One region of the Desulfitobacterium dehalogenans ATCC 51507 genome, then DNA from elsewhere that is predicted to be linked to it. Evidence: a T-box and tRNA genes for the amino acid it is inferred to sense, from the RefSeq annotation. Region 1 holds a T-box; the other regions hold tRNA genes.
What was found. The T-box of region 1 lies ahead of leuS (leucine--tRNA ligase). A T-box ahead of a tRNA ligase gene usually reads a tRNA of that ligase, here a tRNA-Leu.
Positions count from the first base shown of each region.

Region 1 (6,806 bases):
ATCGACTTTAAGATAGCCAAAATCCCGCAATGCCTTAGTAAAGAAACGTGAGTACAGCAAGTGGAGAATAGCATGCTCCACTCCGCCTACATATTGATCCACATTCATCCAATGATCCGCAGCTTCCTTAGCGAAAGGCAGCTCATCATTTTGAGGATCAGTATAGCGGAGGAAGTACCAAGAGGAGCACATAAAGGTGTCCATGGTATCCGTCTCACGATGGGCCTTACCGCCACAGGTGGGACAAGTGGTTTGTTTAAAGCTCTCCGAGGTGGTCAGGGGATTTTCCCCAGCTTTAAAGACCACATCATCCGGGAGCAGGACAGGGAGTTGATCTTGAGGTACGGGAACAATTCCGCAATGGTCGCAATAGATCATGGGAATGGGCGCTCCCCAATAGCGCTGACGAGAAATAAGCCAGTCACGCAGGCGGAAATTCACTTTCCGCTCCCCAAAGCCATTCTGCTCAGCTTTGTCACACATCTTCCCCCAGGCATCCATATTCTTAAGACCATTATACTCCCCTGAATTAACCATAACTCCCTCTTCCACAAAAGCTGCTTGAAGAGGGGTATCCTTTTCCTCCACAGGAGTTCCCTCGGGAAGGATCACCGTCTTAATGGGAAACTTATATTTTTTAGCGAATTCGAAGTCCCTTTCATCATGGGCAGGTACACCCATGACTGCTCCGGTTCCATATTCAAAAAGTACATAATTAGCAATCCAGATGGGTACTTTCTCCCCGCTATAAGGGTTAATGCAGTAGGCTCCGGTAAACAGGCCTTCCTTTTCTGTTTCCGTGGAGGTCCGGGCGATTTCATTAAGCCCTTTCATCCGATTGATGAAGGCTTGAACGTCTTTTTCGTATTCCGTACCTGCAACCAGCCTTTGAACTAAAGGATGTTCCGGTGCCAAGACCACATAGCTTACACCGAAAATCGTATCCACCCGGGTGGTATAGACCCGAATTTTATCCGGGTGGTTCTCCACTGAAAATTCCACTTCGGTTCCTTCGGAACGGCCAATCCAGTTCTTTTGCATGGTTTTCACTTTCTCAGGCCAACCGGGGAGCTTTTCCAGATCGTCCAGGAGCACTTGAGCATAGTCCGTAATCTTAAAGAACCATTGTTCCAGATCTTTTTTGGTAACGGCGGTGTCACAACGTTCACAGGCTCCATCCACCACTTGCTCGTTGGCAAGAACGGTGGCACAAGAAGGACACCAGTTGACTCCAGCTTTTTTCTTATAGACTAAGCCATGTTTGTAAAACTCTAAAAAGACCCATTGAGTGAATTTATAGTAGTCGGGATGACAGGTGGTAACCTCCCGATCCCAATCATAGGAGATTCCCATTTCCTGAAGCTGCCCCTTCATATTGGCGATATTTTTCCAAGTCCACTCAGCTGGCGGGGTCTGATTCTTAATGGCCGCATTTTCTGCCGGTAAACCAAAAGAATCCCAGCCGATGGGATGCAGAACATTAAAACCGCTCATCCGTTTAAAGCGAGCGATGACATCCACGATAGAATAGTTCCTGACATGTCCCATATGAAGATTTCCTGAAGGGTAAGGAAACATAGCTAACGCATAGTATTTGGGTTTATCCGAATGATCTTCAGCTTTATAGTCTTTTCTGTCCACCCATTTTTTTTGCCATTTGGGTTCAATCTCTGAAAAAAGATACTTCTCTTGCATTGTCATTTTCCCCCTTAAAAATTCCGAACTTGCATGATAGAGATGAAAATAAAGATATAAAAAACTCCCATCCCTAAAGGGACGAGAGTAACTTCCCGCGGTACCACCCAATTTCAACTGCACTTTATCGATCGTAACGGTTCGCACCGGCACTCATTATTACCTGAGTACAGCTCCAGGGCGAGTGCTTACCAAAGTCTCACGGCAACTCTCACCGACCGTTGCCTCTCTAAAATGAGGTAGTTTGGGCTTGCTCCCCTTCATCGCTTTTAAAAACCTATTAAAATTAGAACTAAATATAGTATAACAGGTTATGTTCTTTCACAAACCTTCTGGAACTCAACTAAAGCCCTCAGACGGTGTAAAAAATCCACCTGAAGGAAGTTTCCTATATAATAATCCAAAATTCGGCATAATGTCAAGTTTTCGTCCCCGCGGTCCCTACCTGTGTTCCTAGTTAAAGGTGACAACTTTCGCATCTCCCCAGAGCCGCTCTAGATTGTAAAATTCCCGCTGGTCCGGAGTCATAACATGAATCACTAAATCTCCGCAATCCACAAGAACCCATTTAGCCTCTTGCAGCCCCTCTACCCTTAAAATAGTCACTCCCAATTCGGGAAGCTTCTCCGAGAGGTTATCTGTGATCGCTTTGATCTGAGTGGTGGAATTCCCGGTTACGATAAGGAAATAATCTGTGACCATGGATATCCCTTTGAGGTCAAGCAGGATGGCCTCCCGGCCTTTTTTTTCTTCAACAATGTTTACAGCGCCATGCAATTGCTTATCTGTCAGCAAATTTTTGCCTCCTTTTTAAATCTTCATAGGTAAGCTGTGTCTGAGGATGTATGCCCCGCTTACACTTTCTTAAATAATTTAAGGTATGTTCAACACACATCAGTGTTCCATTCTCAAGATTATCATACAAGGATTGACGTAGTTTGTCTACACCGGGGAAGGAACGCTGAGGTTCCGTTAAATCAGCGCTATAAATCAACATCTCCAGGCTTCCCATTTCCGGGGTTCCTAAAGTGTGATGAGCTATAGCCGCTAATACTTCCAAATCCTTGTAGCCATATTCATGCTCCAGCCAATAGGCTGCCAGGGGACCATGAAGAATATGAGGATTGCCTTCATCCTCAGGATAGTTAATCAAGTTCCATTCTTTCGCCATAGCAATCTGTTGGGCAAAATCCATTTCTTTTTTGAGATCATGCAAATAGGCAGCAATTTGAGCCCTCTGCCCATCCACCTGATGCCTTAGGGCCAGTTCTTGAGCCCACTGGGCAACACCCAAGGTATGGCTAAACCGTCTCTCCGACATAGAACTGTAAGCTAGATTGTAGGCTTCCTGAATATCCAAATTCCCAAAACCCGCTTTCAAGATAAATATACGGCGAGAAGACCCTTCTGACTTTTTGGGCAGGAGGGTCTTCCAGAACTATGATTTTTTACATCTGTTGCTTAGGACGTGCCTCATTGACCGTTAAAGGACGGCCGCCGAAATCTTTCCCATTAAGGTCTTCTGCCATGCGTGTTGCATCCTCATCTTCAACCTCAACAAAGCCAAAACCTCGTGAGCGCCCTGTCTCGCGATCCGTAATGATACGACTGCTTATCACTTGACCATACTGGCCAAAGAAAGAGCTGAGATCTTCAGATGTAGTGTTCCAGGGTAAATTTCCGACATAAAGGGTTGCCATATTTGCTGTCACCTCTTGCTTATTGGATTCGAATTTAGTATGAGCAAAAGCTTCAGAACTATACTTGCCTGATTTTGTAATCCAGCAATTAACCACCATACAAACCTACTTCTTCAATATAAAGACGAACGGATTCAGGAAGCAAATAACGAATGGATTTCCCCTCTTTTACCCGGGAACGGATATCGGTTGATGATATGGCTAAAGCAGGTACATCAAAAAGGTGCATACGGGACAGAAATTCCGGATAACCCCGTTTCAATTCTTCAAGAAAGTCATGGGGGTCAAATCCAGGCCGGGAAGCCCCGATGAAATGACAAAGAGATAAAACGGACTGTACTTCTCTCCAAGTAAAAATTTCACGAAATGCATCTGCTCCCGTAATAAAATAAAGCTCATGTTGCGGATAGAGTCCATGCATAGCCTCGAGGGTATCCACCGTATAGGAATAACCTTCACGCCGGATTTCTATATCAGAGACTTCGAAAAATTCATTGTCCATGATAGCACGTCTGACCATTTCATAGCGATCCCCGGAAGAGGTTACCTTACGACCGATTTTATGGGGAGGATTACCCGTGGGGATAAAAATCACTTTCCCCAGGGCAAATTCATGGCGAGCCATTTCAGCAGCCACCAGATGACCATAATGCAAAGGGTCAAAGGTCCCCCCCATAATTCCTATTCTTTTGGTTTGAACATTAACATTCATGTTCATCTGCTTCCTCGACTGCCTACTGCTTTTATCCCCATTATAGCACTTTATCCTCTGGGAGGATAAGTTAACTAAACTTCAGATGAAATTAAAACTCCACCTGGACTTTCCTTTACCGCGGTAACTCGATCAGGGGTTTCTTTTTCGACTCACGATAGAGCAAAAAATTTCTCCCGATAACTTGAACCAACTCCGCAGAGGTGCGTTCCGCCAATTCTTCAGCAGCCCTTTGTACATCTTCTACACTATTGGGGAGCACTCTCCCTTTAATTAATTCTCTAGCCTCCAGGGTCTCATCGGCTTGTGTAATGACAGCCTCAGTAACTCCTCCCTTACCAATCTGTAAGATGGGATCCATCTCATTGCCCATGGAGCGTAAAAAACCTTTTTGCTTTCCGGTTAACACTGCAAAACCTCCTAACTTATCTTGTCTTATTCTTCCCACTCGAACTCTATTCCGGCAATCTGAACCTTATCCCCAACTTTTATTCCTTCATCCAACAAAGCACGTTCAATTCCTATAGCCTTGAGAATATTTTGGAAGCGATAAAGTCCATCCTCTCTATCGAACATGGTCATCTGTACATGCTTTTCAATCTCCTTACCGGAAACAACAAAGAAATCCCCTTCGCGGGTCAGTTCGAAGCGATGAGGAGCCTCGGCATAGGTCACCTTATGTTGTTCCTCATCCCGCACAAAAATCTGGGGTGCAGGAACTTCAGGCAGAATCTGAGCGGCTGCATAAATTAATTCCTTTAGTCCTTCTCCTGTAGCTGCAGATACCGGGAAAATACGGTAGTCTTCCCCCAGCTTCTCTTCCAAGCGCTGCAGATTTTCCTCAGCACCGGGAATATCCATTTTATTAGCCACGATCAACATAGGGCGACTGGCCAACTCCTGGCTGTATCGGCGAAGCTCTTCTGTAATGATTCGAAAATCTTCCAGTGGATCCCGCTCCTCAGAACCTGCAATATCCAGGACATGAAAAATCAGACGAGTTCTTTCAGTATGCCTGAGAAACTCATGGCCCAATCCGGCTCCTGTGTGAGCTCCTTCAATCAGTCCGGGAATATCAGCCACAACGAAGCTTTCCCCATCCTCCAATTCAACTACTCCAAGGTTAGGTACCAAGGTAGTGAAGTGATAATCCGCAATCTTGGGCTTAGCCGCAGATATTCGGGAAATAATCGTGGACTTGCCTACATTCGGAAATCCTACAAGCCCTACATCAGCCAAAAGCTTCAGTTCCAGAAGTAGATTCCGTTCCTCTCCAGGTTCCCCATTTTCAGCTACGGTGGGAGCTTTATTGGTATTGCTCATAAAACGAGCATTACCTCGACCGCCTCTTCCCCCATTGGCAACGACAACTTTTTGCCCATGCTCAATCAAGTCGGCGAGGATTTCCCCCGTGTCTGCATCCTTAATAACGGTACCCACAGGGATGCGAACACTCATATCCTCCCCGCTTTTCCCGTGCATATTTTTCCCCTGTCCATGCTCCCCCCGATCGGCCTTATAATGGCGTTTATAGCGGAAATCCACCAAAGTCCTGAGTCCCTCGTCAGCAACAAATATAACCTTGCCGCCCCGACCCCCATCGCCGCCACTAGGACCTCCTTCAGGAACGTATTTTTCGCGGCGAAACGCCACAGCTCCGGCTCCGCCGTCTCCACCTTTAACATAGATTTTTGCCTGATCGTAAAACATGCTATATCCCCTTCTGATCCCTAAGCTTATGTAATACTATTGTGCCACAAATTCCAGTTGAGAGTTTTCATGGCAGCAGCTCTGTTCCCATACTACTTTATCATCATCCAGCAAAGAAATCCTGCAAAATATTTCCCCGGTCCCTAATTTGATCTCAACGACAGGCTCTTCTGACCCTTTATAACGCTGAAAAATTGCAGCTAAGCATTCCTTAGTGTACCCGTATAAGACTTCTTCATATTCCTCTTGCCAAAAGCCTTGCCAAAAGTCATTCTTTTTCAAAGCACTATCGAGCTGAACTTCAACCCAAAGGCCTTCCTTGCGCAGTTCTATAACAAAGCCCAGCAAGATAGCGCCGACAATCTCTTGAGGGATCTGCCCGATGTTTTGCTCAGCTTCCAGCCCGTAGACTCCCTCCTGCATATAGAGCAAAGCCCGGTCCGCCTTGCCTAACTGCAGATATCCCATAATGACCTGCCAATGGTTGAGAAAGTCGTGGCGCTGCAGCCGGTAGTGGTCCAATTGTTCAGCCAGAAGGGTTCGTTCTAAGGAGGATTTACCAGGCACTATCTTCAATCCTTTCTAAGTTTATTATGTATGTCGAGCTTGTATCTCCAGGGCTTGCTTTCAGCGTTCACTCTATAAGCTGCGCTGGAGGAATCTAATCGCTTAAATCCGTTCTCTGCTATAAAGCAAAATCCTCAGGTTAGTTCTCTTGGCCTCGCCCTTAGTTTGCTCTGCGAACGTAATTTCCGAGCGTCTGTAACGTAACTCTACTTGCCAGCTCCACTTTCAAAACAGCTTCTATGTAACAAAAAACCCCCGGGATTTTCCCAGGGGTGCGATTGTGATTTCCGAAGTTAAGCTTGAGCAGCCTGGCGCTCAGGATAAATGCTAACTTGTTTGCGGCTACGATCTTTACGCTCGAATTTTACATAACCATCGATCGTTGCAAAGAGGGTGTCATCCTTACCCAAACCACAGTTCTT
Region 1 is NC_018017.1:3,722,261-3,729,066, forward strand. It holds gene leuS (leucine--tRNA ligase) at 1-1,695, opposite strand, end outside; T-box leader at 1,770-1,968, opposite strand; gene rsfS (ribosome silencing factor) at 2,149-2,490, opposite strand; gene yqeK (bis(5'-nucleosyl)-tetraphosphatase (symmetrical) YqeK) at 2,477-3,055, opposite strand; gene DESDE_RS17980 (RNA-binding regulator) at 3,144-3,395, opposite strand; gene nadD (nicotinate-nucleotide adenylyltransferase) at 3,484-4,107, opposite strand; gene yhbY (ribosome assembly RNA-binding protein YhbY) at 4,223-4,516, opposite strand; gene obgE (GTPase ObgE) at 4,543-5,817, opposite strand; gene DESDE_RS18000 (Spo0B domain-containing protein) at 5,854-6,384, opposite strand; gene rpmA (50S ribosomal protein L27) at 6,678-6,806, opposite strand, start outside.

Region 2 (6,806 bases), 920 kb from region 1:
TCGTCAATAATCTGATAAGCATAACCGAGATTCATGCCATAATGACCGAGGGCTTCGATGGCATCCTGGGATGCTCCCACACTGGCCGCGCCGGAGCAACAGCAGCTTGCCAGAAGAATTCCTGTCTTTTGGGCAATCCGTTTAAAATATTGGCTGGGTTCAACCGTTAAGTTATAGCGTTGTTCAGCCTGCTCTACTTCACCATCACACATGGATTGGATGGCGTCTACCAGATAGGACATACTCGTAAGGAGATGTTTATTGGATAAGATGCGAAAGGCCTCGGCAAATACATAGTCCCCGGCCAAAACTGCAACCTGATTCCCTTCTTGAGAATTGATCGTCGGGACACCTCGCCGCCGATCCGAGTGATCGATGACGTCATCATGAATCAGAGAAGCCATATGAATTAATTCTGCGGCTACCGCAGCATCAAGTGCTGCCGAATTGAGAGGGCCAAAACACTGGGCACTTTGTAGTGTCAAAAGGGGTCTCAATCGTTTTCCTCCCGAGGCCAGGAGCAGGAGACAGGAGTCCTTGATGGTGTGACCGGCCTTCAGGAAAGATTCCCGAAGCCGATCTTCAACAATGAGCAATTCGGGAAAAGAAATAACGGGGTTCGAAGATTGGACTTCTTCTCCCGTTAATAATTCAAGGTTTGAAGATTTTATCGTGATGGGGGCCATATCCAGAGAAGCCATGAAATCAGTCCTTTGCACTAACCTTTTCTCTAGTATTCCATGTTGACGCAAAAGGATACCTCAAAGGATTGAGATCTTGAACGTGCTCTCCTTCTGGGCTATACTGAAGAAAGAAAACGATGGATGCTTGCGGAAATACATAGTCGTTAAGGAGGAACCGGTGATGCTACAGGGAAAAACAGCTTTAATCACAGGAGGGGCTACAGGAATTGGCCGTGCAATCGCTTTAAAGCTTGCCCAAGAAGGTGTAAATATTGCTATTAATTATTCTCGTTCCCGGGAAGATGCCGAACAGACTTCCGAGGAGATCAAAAAGCTCAATGTAGCCTGTAGGATTTACCAAGCCAATGTGGCAAAGGATCAAGAGATTCGGGAAGCGGTTAATGCAGTAGTCCAAGACTTTGGACAGCTGGATATTCTTGTCAATAGCGCAGGGATGACTCATTTTGTTGAACATGCCGATCTTGAAGGCATGAAAGATGAGTATTGGGACGAAATTTTTAGCGTCAATGTTAAAGGACTTTTTAATACCTGCCGTGCCGCTGCAGAAGCTTTAAAGAAGCAAAAAGGCTGTATCGTTAATATTACTTCCATCGCCGGTCTGACAGGATTGGGAAGCTCCATTGCTTACAGTGCTTCCAAAGCAGCTGCGATCAGTGTGAATAAATCCTTGGCTAGGGTCCTTGCTCCCGAAGTTCGGGTTAATTCGGTTGCCCCAGGGGTAGTCTTGACCCGATGGGTGAGCGGCAAAGAGGATCATATAACCCGGATGGCTGAGGGAACGCCCTTACAGAAGGTATGTACTCCGGAAGATGTGGCTGAAGTCGCCTATTCTTTAATCGCCCATGCAGGGTTTGTTACAGGTCAAACCTGGGTTGTGGATGGGGGCAATTTTATCTAATCTTGTTATAAGTTTTGATTATTTTTGCAGGATTAATGAGAGGATAGTATGTTCATCATAAGAGCATATATCCTTTTTTTTCGCAAACAAAAGTCCATCCCTAATCATCAAGGGATAAGGATTCCAACATACCTAAGGCTTTGGAGCAGTATTCCAGGATTTCGCGGCGGCGTACAATGCCGATAAAGATTTTTTGGTCATCCACTACCGGGATGAAGTTCTGTTCAACAGCTCGTGAGATAAGGTCTTCCATACGGGAGTTGATGGAAACCGGATAGTTTTGAATATGTTGTTCAATCTCTGTAAGTCGAATGGTATGGGTGTTTTGAAAGTCAAGACCGGGAGTATTTTTGAGCTTCCACAAGAGATCCCCTTCGGTAATCGTACCGAGGTAGTGACCCTGATCATCAATAAGGGGAATGGCTGAGTAGCGATGGAACTCCATTTTCTCTATGGCCTGACGCATGGTAGAATTGACTTTAAGGTAAATTACATCTTGCTTAGGTATTAAGAAAAAGGCAACATTCATGGTTTTGAACACCCCTCTTTATTTAACAAAAAAGATACATGGAGGATTCGACCGAGTAAGTAAGGAATTGAGATTCATTAGCCTGCCCTAGTATAGAGCAGCCTAAAATAATTTGCAAGATCTTTGTTAAGGAGAATTGATATGAAAGCAGCTTATTTGGATTGTTTTTCTGGTATCAGCGGGGATATGCTTCTAGGCGCCCTCGTTGATGCAGGATTAGATTTTAATCTTTTACAAAGAGATTTAGCAGGTCTGGATTTGGACGAGTATGAACTGTATGAGCAGAAAGTAATTAAACAGGGAATCAGCGGTACCCAAGTCCATGTTCACTCCTTAGAAGGCCATGTCCACCGCAATCTGTCGGATATTCGGGAGATCATCGGCAGAAGTGTTTTGCCTGCCCAAGTCAAAGACAGAAGCCTGGAGATATTCACCCGCTTAGGGAAAGCTGAAGCTAAAATCCATGGAACCGACATAGAACAGATTCATTTTCATGAAGTCGGAGCAGTCGATGCTATCGTGGATATTGTCGGAGCCGTAATAGGTTTTTGGCGTTTGGGAGTTGAAAAGGTGTTCTCTTCGCCAATTCATGTGGGGAAAGGCTTTGTCAAGGCTGCACATGGGCTGTTACCTGTACCTGCCCCCGCGACTTTGGAATTATTGACCGGAGTCCCGATTTATTCTCAAGATGTTGAGGGAGAATTAGCCACCCCCACCGGAGCTGCCATAGTCACAGCTTATTGTCAGGATTTTGGTCCATTTCCGAAGATTAAAGTGGAGAGAATCGGTTACGGGGCGGGAACGAAAGATTTAATTATCCCTAACCTATTAAGGCTGACTGTGGGAGAGCTGGCCAATGAGGATAGTCAACATGAAGGGATTCGGGTAGGGGAGGCTTTAACCCTGGAAGTAAATATCGACGATATGAATCCTGAGCTTTACGATTATCTCTTTGAAAAGCTTTTCCAAGGGGGAGCCATGGATGTCTATATCCAGGATATCCAAATGAAGAAAAACCGTCCAGCCGTACTTTTGACTGTGCAAACTCCTTATCATAAACTGGAGGAAATTCGCAGGATTCTTTTTGAAGAGACGACCACTATTGGATTACGGGTTTATCCTATAAAGAAATACATGCTTCCTTATGAGCTTCTTACAATTGAAACGAAGTACGGCTCAGCGCAAGTAAAGGTGGCTTTTTGGGAGGGGAGGGCCTGCACTGTGAGTCCGGAGTACGAGGATTGTCGCCGGCTTGCTCAACTAACAGGGAAACCCTTAAAGCATATCTACGAGGAGATAAAAGAGAAGGCAAAACAGGATATAATTATTACTAGATAGTAATGAGGTGGGAGTAGTCTCGATATTTTTCTTTATTCGACGAAATGTCTTATGGATTAATCGGGATAGATTCAGTAAAATAGATTTGTTAGTCTGTTTTAGTCTGTTATCAATAGAAAGGGAGTCAAATCTATGTGGAACCATCAATTGCTTAAGCTCATTGAGGATATGAGAAAAGAGCTTAATCAATTAGGTAAGAGAAAGCCTCTTACTGACCCTGAGGTTGTCGATTTAAGTCAAAAACTGGATAAACTTCTCAATGAATATTACCTTACAGCAAAGTAATTAATAATTGATATTTTAGCCCTATCAGCGGATAGGGTTTTTTTGTACCTATCAGATCCCCAATATAGTTTTTAACAGTAACCATAGCTTCTCTATATCCTTTGCTCCATATCCTGGACTCATAGCTGTGATCTTCCAGTGGCTTTTCGGCCTCAATGTCAACAAAAATCGAGCAATATTTTTATTTGCGTAGAACCCATCGACCATCATTTTACTCACTCCCTGCCTGCCCTCTATTTAATGTGTGCATATGGGGGAAGAGAAGTGTACAAGCTCTTAGTGTAAAAGTTAATTTTGTATATATAATTTCGTAGTAAGGAAAACTTTCATAAATAGATTCAAAATTATTCTATTGACAAGTAGGTTCAGCTTTCATATAATATACATTGTTACGCGGTCGTGGCGGAACTGGCAGACGCGCTAGATTCAGGTTCTAGTGAGTGTACGCTCATGGAGGTTCAAGTCCTCTCGACCGCACCATAATGAAAATGTCGAAACCCTTGAGGAATCAAGGGTTTTTTGTTTTTATGCTTTGATTTCATTTTGCTAAATTGCGTGTCAAAATTTAATGATTTCCTGAGGAGAAGATATTTCGGGACAGATTACAATTTTTAATTATTATAAATATAAATTTTTTATTAATCCTTTTATTTAGTAGTTCATTTTTTTAAAAAGCAAAAGTATAATGGTTTTAAAGCAGACGATAAAAAACTGAATGAATTGTTTTGATTCTTTGATTATGAGGCGATAGGACTAGTTAAAGGCTCATAGGACTAAAGGGAAAATATTTCGCAGTTAAAAAATAGAAGAGGATTAGAAATAATTTTGGCGAAATTGTATATACGTTTTGTTTAAATTGAGGCAAAATGGGTGCAATTGTAATACGGAAGCAGGAGTGTTGTATGCGATTAGTGAATATTGCCTATGTGGACGAAGGTGAAGTGCTTGCCCGGCCGCTGGTTAGTCCTAATGGAAAGGTCCTATTGCAGGCAGGAGTTAAACTCACCCGTAATTATATAGATAAGTTATCCCGTTTAGGGTTTGATACCATGTTTATTGAAGATGACACATTTCAGGATGTGGAGATCTATTCTGCCGTATCCACCAAGACACGTGAAATTGCATACGCATCCTTAGAAAATTTAGGCAAAAATCTTAATGAATCGCAGCTTCATGCCGTGAATCTGGATGAAGTTAAAAAGGCAGTACAAAACATCATCGCCGACCTTCTCTATAGCAAGGATATGTTGGGAAATGTTATGGAGATTCAGGGTTATGATGATTATACTTTTCATCATTCGGTGAATACCACAATTATCGCATTAATTATGGGGATATCCATGGGCTGGAATAATGGGAAACTGCTGGATCTTGGTATGGGTGTGCTCATGCATGATGTGGGTAAGATAAAAATTTCACCGGAGATTCTTAACAAGAAGGGACCTCTTACCCCTGAAGAGTTCGAAGAGATTAAGAAACATGCTGAATATGGATTTGAGATCCTCCGCAAAAATCAGGATATTAATTTATTATCTGCACACGTCGCTCTTCAGCATCAAGAGCGTTGGGATGGCAGCGGTTATCCGAGGGGATTAAAGGGGACCCAGATTCATGAATATGGCCGCTTGGCAGCTGTCGCGGATGTTTATGAGGCGTTAACCAGCAAAAGGGTATATCGGAATGCTCTGCAGCCTTATGAGGCTTATGAATACGTTATCGCCAATTCAGATAAACTTTTTGAACCTAAAGTAGTACAAAACACCTTTTCCAAATGCATTACACCCTATCCTACAGGTTCAGGGATCCGCCTCACCAACGGCCTTCGTGGGAATGTAGTAAAGCAAAATTCCTCTTTTCCCACGCGGCCTTATGTCCGAATGACCCATGAAGGAGAGGTTCGACTCATTGCTCCAATTGATTATAACTTAGTGGAACACCCTTCCTTGCTCATCGTCGGCATAGAGAATAAGTAAAGATGAAACATAATCCAGTATAATATATTTTAAGATTTCTTGCTGAGCTTGTTCAGGGGTCTCATTTGCAACCTGAATAAGCTTTCTTTTTAAAAGAGTTTATCATATATGATGCAGTAGAAAAGTTAAGGAAGATGATTATATGAAGTTTATCTTGACTAGCAACATTAAGGACAATGACACATTGAGGCATAGTTATAACAGTTTAGCTGAGAAAACCTTTGGCCTATCCTTTGAGAAATTTTATCAGAACGGATATTGGACAGATAAATATATTCCATATTCCTTAGTTGATAATGGAAAAGCAATAGCTAATGCCTCTGTGAGTATTATAAAATTTCTGCACTATGGACAAGAAAAGCTATGCCTTCAAATCGGTACTGTAATGACAGATATTGATTATAGAAATCAGGGTTTGTCGCGCTATTTAATAGAAACCATCCTAAAGGAATGGAAAGACAAGTGCAATAGTATTTACCTTTTTGCTAATGATAGCGTTCTTGACTTTTATCCTAAATTTGGATTTGAAAAAGTCATTGAATACCACTGTAGTAGTCCAATTACTCCAACAAAAGGACATGTAAGGAAACTTGACATGGGGAGTGCAGATGATCGCGCTTTCAATGGAAGACAACTATGGATTACTCATGTTTTATTGTACGTCCTTTATGAAAGACTGCATATACTTCTTGGAAGATTTCGATACTGTAATAATTGCTTCCAATGAAAATGCGGTTATAACCTGTTACGATGTTTTTGGCAGCGGTGACCACGCTCTCCTTGATGTAGTATCTAGAGTGGCAGAACATCAAATAAGCACAGTAGTTTTTGGTTTTACACCTATAGCGAATACTACTTTTAATTCTCAAGTTCTTATGGAAGAGGATACAACACTTTTTGTTTTAAAAGGAAAAGATAATTTATTTGTGAACAATCAGATGATGTTCCCTCTTTTGTCCCATGCATAATCGATGATTAATCATGCTGAACATTTTGAGGATAAATCAATACAACCTAAAAACATCTTCCAAAGTTAAGAGAAATTTGTTATGATAGCTTTGATTATATAAAGGGTGGTG
Region 2 is NC_018017.1:2,797,606-2,804,411, reverse strand. It holds gene DESDE_RS13510 (polyprenyl synthetase family protein) at 1-701, opposite strand, end outside; gene DESDE_RS13505 (SDR family NAD(P)-dependent oxidoreductase) at 865-1,602, shown strand; gene DESDE_RS13500 (CBS domain-containing protein) at 1,703-2,131, opposite strand; gene larC (nickel pincer cofactor biosynthesis protein LarC) at 2,273-3,469, shown strand; gene DESDE_RS13490 (aspartyl-phosphate phosphatase Spo0E family protein) at 3,602-3,754, shown strand; tRNA gene DESDE_RS13485 (tRNA-Leu) at 4,148-4,234, shown strand; gene DESDE_RS13480 (HD-GYP domain-containing protein) at 4,657-5,727, shown strand; gene DESDE_RS13475 (GNAT family N-acetyltransferase) at 5,870-6,454, shown strand; gene DESDE_RS22590 (hypothetical protein) at 6,417-6,695, shown strand.
Region 2: it encodes a tRNA-Leu, which carries the amino acid that the T-box ahead of leuS (leucine--tRNA ligase) is inferred to sense. The anticodon was not compared.

Region 3 (6,806 bases), 1.8 Mb from region 1:
CCATGCGGCAGGTGTGGTGATCGCCAAGGATTCCCTGGACACCTATATCCCCTTGCAAAGGACTTCCGACGGGGGCTTCACCATGACCCAATTCCCCATGAAGACGGTGGAAGAAGTGGGCCTTCTCAAAATGGACTTCCTGGGGCTGCGCAACCTGACCATTATCCAGGAGGCTTTGAAGCAAATTCAGGGGAATCGGGGGGAAGTCCTGGATCTGCAGAGTCTGCCCCTGGATGATAAAGCCACCTTCGATATGCTTTCCCTGGGCAACAGCACCGGGGTTTTCCAACTGGAAAGCGGGGGAATGCGCAATGTCCTTAAGGAACTGAAGCCTTCCTGTTTTGAAGATATCATCGCGGTGGTGGCTTTATTCCGTCCCGGCCCCATGGAGCAGATTCCTGAATTTATCCGCCGCAAGCACGGCGGGGCCGTCTCTTTCCTGCATCCCCTGCTGGAGCCCATCCTGAGAAGCACCTATGGGGTTATCGTTTACCAGGAGCAGGTTATGCAGATTGCCCGGGATTTAGCAGGTTATTCTCTGGGACGAGCGGATTTGCTCAGGCGGGCGATGGGGAAAAAGAAAAAAGAGATCATGGAAGAAGAGCGGCAAAGCTTTATCTATGGTTTGCAAAGCCCCACCGGGGAAGAGATTATCCCCGGCGCCTTAAAACTCGGTCTTACGGAAAAGGAAGCCGAGGAGATCTTTGATTTGATGGCTAAGTTTGCCGAATATGGCTTTAATAAAGGTCATGCCACGGCCTATGCGGTGATTGCTTATCAGACAGCCTATCTTAAAGCCAACTATCCTCTGGAATTTAATGCGGCTTTAATCAGCACCGTCATGAATTCGGCGGACAAGGTGTCCTTTTATATTCATGAAGCCCGGCAAAGCGGGATCAAGATCCTCCCTCCGGATGTTCAGCATAGTCTGGTGGGCTTCAGCATCGAGGGCCGAGGCATTCGCTTTGGCTTAGGGGCTATCCGCAATGTGGGTGTCAATGTGGTGGAGAAGATTATTGAGGCCCGCCAGGAGGGTCCTTTTGAATCTCTCTATGATTTCTGCATTCGCGTGGATGCTAAGGTTCTGAATAAGCGGGTCCTGGAAAGCTTGCTGAAAGCCGGGGCCTTTAACTCACTGTGTAAAAGAGCTCAAGGGCTTTTAGCCCTGGATTCTGTCCTGGAAATGGCTCAACAGCGCCAGAGGGACAAGGAAAGCGGCCAGTTTTCCCTGTTTGATTTTGGGGATGACCTGGATGAAGGGATTGACCTCCCTGATGTCGAAGAGTATTCTCCGCGAGAACTCCTCACCATGGAAAAGGAATATCTTGGTCTTTATCTCAGCGGTCACCCTCTCGATAGCCTTCTTCCCAAATTGAGAAATGCTACTTCAGAGGATATTTTGAGCTGTCTCGAAGGAGATGAGGAAAAGAAGGTCATCCTGGGTGGAATCGTCACCGGCTACCGTACCACAGTGACCAAACGGGGGGAAATGATGGCCAGCTTTGTACTGGAGGATTTAACCGGAACCATAGAAGTTTTGGTGTTCCCACGGATTTTTGCTCAAAGTGCCCGGTTGACGGAGGATCAGGTCGTGGTGGTTGAGGGAAGATACACTATCCGGGATGATGAACGCAAGATTTTTGCGGAGCGGATCACGGACTTGGAGAATGCAGCAGAGAGGGCACAACCCACAGGACATAAGGAATATGGGAAAAAGCCTTTAAACTCCAAGGGAGTGCCTTCCCGGAAACTTTACTTAAGATTTCCCTGTGAAGGGACCCCCCTTCTTGAAGAGACTCTGCCGATACTACGTCATTATTCGGGAACCCATCCGGTGCTCTTCTTTTTTGAGCAGGATAAAAAGCTGGTTCAAGGGAACCGGGAACTTTGGGTGAATGATTTAGAGGAATTGGTTCAGGCCTTGTCAAACATACTAGGGGAAAGCAATGTCGTATGGAAAGTCCATACCATGTAAAAATCCATAGAAAAAGGAGCAGGGGAAGTGCGAGTAGCAATTTATCCAGGAACATTCGATCCTGTGACTAATGGGCATTTGGATATACTTAAAAGGGCAACGGAATTTTTCGATGAAGTCATCGTTGCCGTAGCTGTGAACAGCAATAAAACCACACTTTTTTCCCTGGAAGAACGTATTCAGCTTTTGGAGACTGCTGCTCAAGAGCTGTGTCAGGTCAAAGTCAAAGGTTTTGAAGGGCTGACTGTGGAGTTCGCCAGACAATGCGGGGCTAATGCCATCATTCGGGGCTTAAGAGCCATGCAGGATTTTGAGTACGAATTCCAATTAGCCCTGATGAATAAAAAGCTTGCCTCAGATATTGAAACTATTTTTCTTATGACTCAGAGTGAATTCTCTTTTATCAGTTCAAGCTCCATCAAATGGGCCGCCAGCTTAAAGGGGAACATCAGTGAATTTGTTCCGGCCCATGTGGAGCAGGCTATCTACGAGAAATATCACATGGAGATAAATGAGTAGAAATTAATTTTGATGATGAAGGTCAGGTATGGAGTACAGTATCTTGCCCAGAGATTAAAATGCTCGTCAATACGGGGACTTACGTAGGCGGACAGGCTTTCTTGCAAGATGCTTTTTCCTGTGTTATTATGAAAAATAGTATCTGGTCTTTAAACTATAATAATGGTATTTGACATACAGAACGAGGGGTATGTTTCTCTTTTTGAACAAGGAGGATTTGCCATGTGGACCGTTATTTATATTGCACCTAATAAAGCAATTGCCGAGAAATATAAAAAAGCCCTTTCTGAAGAAGGAATGCTGGTGCAGCTTCGACCGATCGGTTCAGCTCATCTGGGAGATCACGCATCTGTAGAGATCCTGGTCCCCGAGTCAGAGGCGGAAGAAGCTCATGAAATTATTACTAGCTATATGGGGAGCTAGATATGCTAAAAGATATATTCCGTAAAAAACGAAAATACGCGACCCTAGGTTCGCTCCCTTCTAAAAATCCGCTGGAAGGGGAGCGGACTTATTTAGCTGAGCCTCTCATAGAACATGAATCCCCTCGTAAAGAGCTCCCTGACGGTCTCTGGGTGAAGTGTCCAAAATGCGGCGAAGTATTGTTTAATAAGGACCTGGTGGAGAACCAACGGGTCTGCACATCCTGCGGCTATCATTTTCGTATCCCGGCGCGGGAGAGACTTGAACATTTAGTGGATCCCGGGACCTTTGAAGAATGGGATAAGGAGCTTCACACGACGAATCCTCTGGAGTTTCCCGATTACCAGGATAAGCTGGAGGAAGCTTATAAGAAATCCGATGTTTCAGAATCCGTACTCACTGGCCAAGCCAGTATTGAAGGAATCCCGGTGGTACTGGCCTTCAATGAGGGGAATTTCATGATGGGTAGTATGGGCTCTGTGACCGGGGAAAAGATTGCCCGTGCAGTTGAGCGGGCTATCGCATTGCGTTGCCCAGTGGTTATTTTTTCCACTTCCGGCGGAGCGCGCATGCAGGAGGGAATCCTCTCCTTATACCAAATGGCCAAAACCAGCGCGGCCTTAGGGCGCTTGGCTGAGGAGCGGCTGCTCTACATTTCCGTACTGACAGACCCCACTTTCGGGGGAGTCACAGCCAGTTATGCTTCTTTAGGAGATATTCATATCGCTGAACCGGGGGCTTTGATTGGTTTTACCGGTCCCCGCGTCATTAAGCAAACCATGCGTAAGGAACTTCCGGAAGGTGCTCAGACTGCCGAATTTAATCAGATGCACGGACAGATTGATTGTGTGGTAAAACGGGAAGAGATGAGAAAGGTTCTGGGGCGTTTGCTGCGTTATCATCAGGAAGGGGCAGTTTGATGGCTCAACACTTTGATTTTGAAAAGCCAATCCTTGAGCTTGAACACAAGATCGCTGAGCTTCAGGAATTTTCCAAAGAGAAGGATATTAATCTCTCACCGGAAATCTCCAAGCTCATGCGCAGACTGGTACGATTAAGAAAAGAAATTTACGGCAACCTGGAACCTTGGCAAAAGGTTCAGATTGCCCGTCATATGGAACGGCCAAATTTCTACGATTATGCCCCCTTACTTTTTGAAGATTTCATGGAATTTAAAGGAGATCGTCTCTTTGCCGATGACAAGGCCATCGTGGGCGGTATCGCTACCTTTGAGGGGACTCCCGTAACGGTGGTTTCCCATATCAAAGGGAGGGGCACTAAGGAGAATATTCAAAGAAACTTTGGTATGCCCCATCCGGAAGGATATCGGAAGGCTCTCCGCTTGATGGATCAAGCGGAAAAATTTCGCAGACCGATCCTCACCTTTATCGATACTCCCGGTGCTGCCTGTGACCTTGAAGCAGAGGAACGGGGACAAGGGGAAGCTATTGCCCGTTGCTTACAGGCCATGGCGGGTTATAGCGTTCCGATTATTTGCACCGTGATCGGAGAGGGAGGCAGCGGCGGAGCCCTGGCTTTAGGGGTGGGGAATACGGTCTTGCTGCTGGAGAATTCCTTCTACTCGGTCATCGCCCCGGAAAGCTGTGCCTCGATTCTCTGGAAGGATCCGGGCAAAGCCAAGGAAGCGGCATCCGCTCTGAAATTCACAGCCCAAGACCTATTTGAGTTGGGAATCGCCGACGGCATTATTAAGGAGCCCTTAGGAGGAGCTCATCGGAGCGTGGAGCGGACCGCCGAGGAAATGAAGAAGGTCATTGCCCAAGCCCTCCTGGACCTTCGCAAAGTCTCTCCGGATGAACTGAGAACCATGCGCTACGAAAAACTTATGAAATATGGAGAATTTGAAGAGAAGGCTTGACACATTTTTAATCTTTATGCTATTATATCTAAGTCACCTGTTGCCTAGGTGACCTGCTCAAGCAGTATGCGAGTGTGGCGGAACAGGCAGACGCGACGGTCTCAAAAACCGTTATCTTTACGGATGTGTCGGTTCGATTCCGACCACTCGCACCAACCTAAAAACCAATCCCTGCAAGCATTGCGGGGATTTTTTATTTTATCAAAATCCGAAATGATAAAAATTAGGTGGAACAAAACTGGAACATCTGATTTAAGAAAAGGTCAGCCCTTTGGGGTTGGCCTTTTTTAGCATTGTTCGACGTGTTAGAGCTACTTATGAGTAGGCCAATCTATTACCAGAAAAAAGCGGTGATTATAAAAAAGTTTGCGGTACATTACGGCATGATAGCGTGAGACTATTTGGAGAGACTCTTCATGGAAAAGTGTCACCTTGTCCTCGTAACATGCATAGATTATATCAGGTCCGCTTAGCTAACCTTAATCCTAAACGTATTAGTGTTCCCTCTTTTCCATTTAAAGCGGCTAGGTGAAATATATACTAGCCGCATATGACAACAAAAAGGCCAGGGCAATTCGCCTGGCCTTTCTTTTATCGATTTAGAAGATTACGCCTAACGCAATCAGGATAAGAATTGCAATAGCAATGATCCCAACGCCGACAAAACTGCCCATACCGCCACCAGGGCAACATACGCCACCCATTCCGAAAGAACCCATTCCGTACATGACATGACCTCCTTCCAATTATTTTATTTATTTATGCTTAGAATACGATGCCCAACGCAATGAGCAAAAGAATGATTACAACGACGATTGCAATACCTTCGAATCTCTCTTCACGACGTTCACAGCCTCCGTCAAAACCAAGTGCCATTTGAATTCCTCCTTTACCCGAAGATACTACAGCTTATGATTTATCTAAAGGAATTGCCACAATATGGGAATATGCAAGGCGGTGATGCAATGTGCAGATGTAGATTATATGTGCCTGTAGAAGTGGGCGCAAAAGGGAATTGCGCTAACTGTAGTCGGTGGACGGGAAAGAAGTGCAGGGATGAGGCGGAGCTGCTTGCGCGTGAACAGAAGAAGCATGGGTGGGCTGATAGGATGATGCGGAAGAATCTGGGAATATATTTGGAGTATAAGGAATATCCTTCCTTTTTGACGAAATAGAGAGACAAAAGGGGAGGAGGTTTTTTTAGTATCGTCTAAATCAATTATGAATCGTCACTGTCACCGCTATCCATTTCTTCCTTTGTATAGCCGTAACAAATCTATGTCCAAGGCCGGCCATGCATGACTAGCTCAAAGCGGGATCAAGCGACGTTCCGGAGAGCGTTTCGACCACGCCAGGTGCTTGTAACACTTTCTCGGACATAGCATATAATTATAGTGGGGTGCCGAAGCCTGGTTTCTTGTTTTAGAATTGTCACACATTCTGGGGCATGTCCATATAGTGTAGTGGGTGTTGGGTCAAACTGAATAGGGCTATGACATCTTTTTGGCTTGCATTAGCTCCAAAAACTACTGCAATAAAGGTGACGACACTTTCAGGGAGAGCAGTACTAAATGCGGCTAAAACAGTACCGACAGCATTTTTTGAGATATTAAATCTTAACCCCACCCATTCGATTCCATTTACGAATAATTCACAACTAAAATAGATTAATATTGCTGAAAGCACCAGTGCTGCCAACATTAAAGCCATTGTTATCCTCCCTATAATATTTTTTGATTTTCTTTGAATATCTCGCTTTTTCATAGAATTCCTTACCAAACAAACTAGCTCACCACGGATAGAATTCGCATAGAATGCCTAATTCAGAGAATTTGGGTATAGCAAAGCAAACGTCTGCTTTTTTGGCATATGTTGGCCGTTGTAAACCCATTATTCTCACGGTGGTAAACCTCCCATGTCTAACAGGGTCAAGGTTAAAACCTGCCCTAAATTCCTTCGTTCCACCTATCCATGATTGGGTGTCAGTTATGCTCCTCAACCGAGTCTTTG
Region 3 is NC_018017.1:1,956,592-1,963,397, forward strand. It holds gene DESDE_RS09400 (DNA polymerase III subunit alpha) at 1-1,975, shown strand, start outside; gene coaD (pantetheine-phosphate adenylyltransferase) at 2,003-2,494, shown strand; gene DESDE_RS09410 (putative signal transducing protein) at 2,717-2,917, shown strand; gene accD (acetyl-CoA carboxylase, carboxyltransferase subunit beta) at 2,920-3,837, shown strand; gene DESDE_RS09420 (acetyl-CoA carboxylase carboxyltransferase subunit alpha) at 3,837-4,796, shown strand; tRNA gene DESDE_RS09425 (tRNA-Leu) at 4,865-4,951, shown strand; gene DESDE_RS22750 (hypothetical protein) at 5,396-5,524, opposite strand; gene DESDE_RS09435 (hypothetical protein) at 6,228-6,506, opposite strand.
Region 3: it encodes a tRNA-Leu, which carries the amino acid that the T-box ahead of leuS (leucine--tRNA ligase) is inferred to sense. The anticodon was not compared.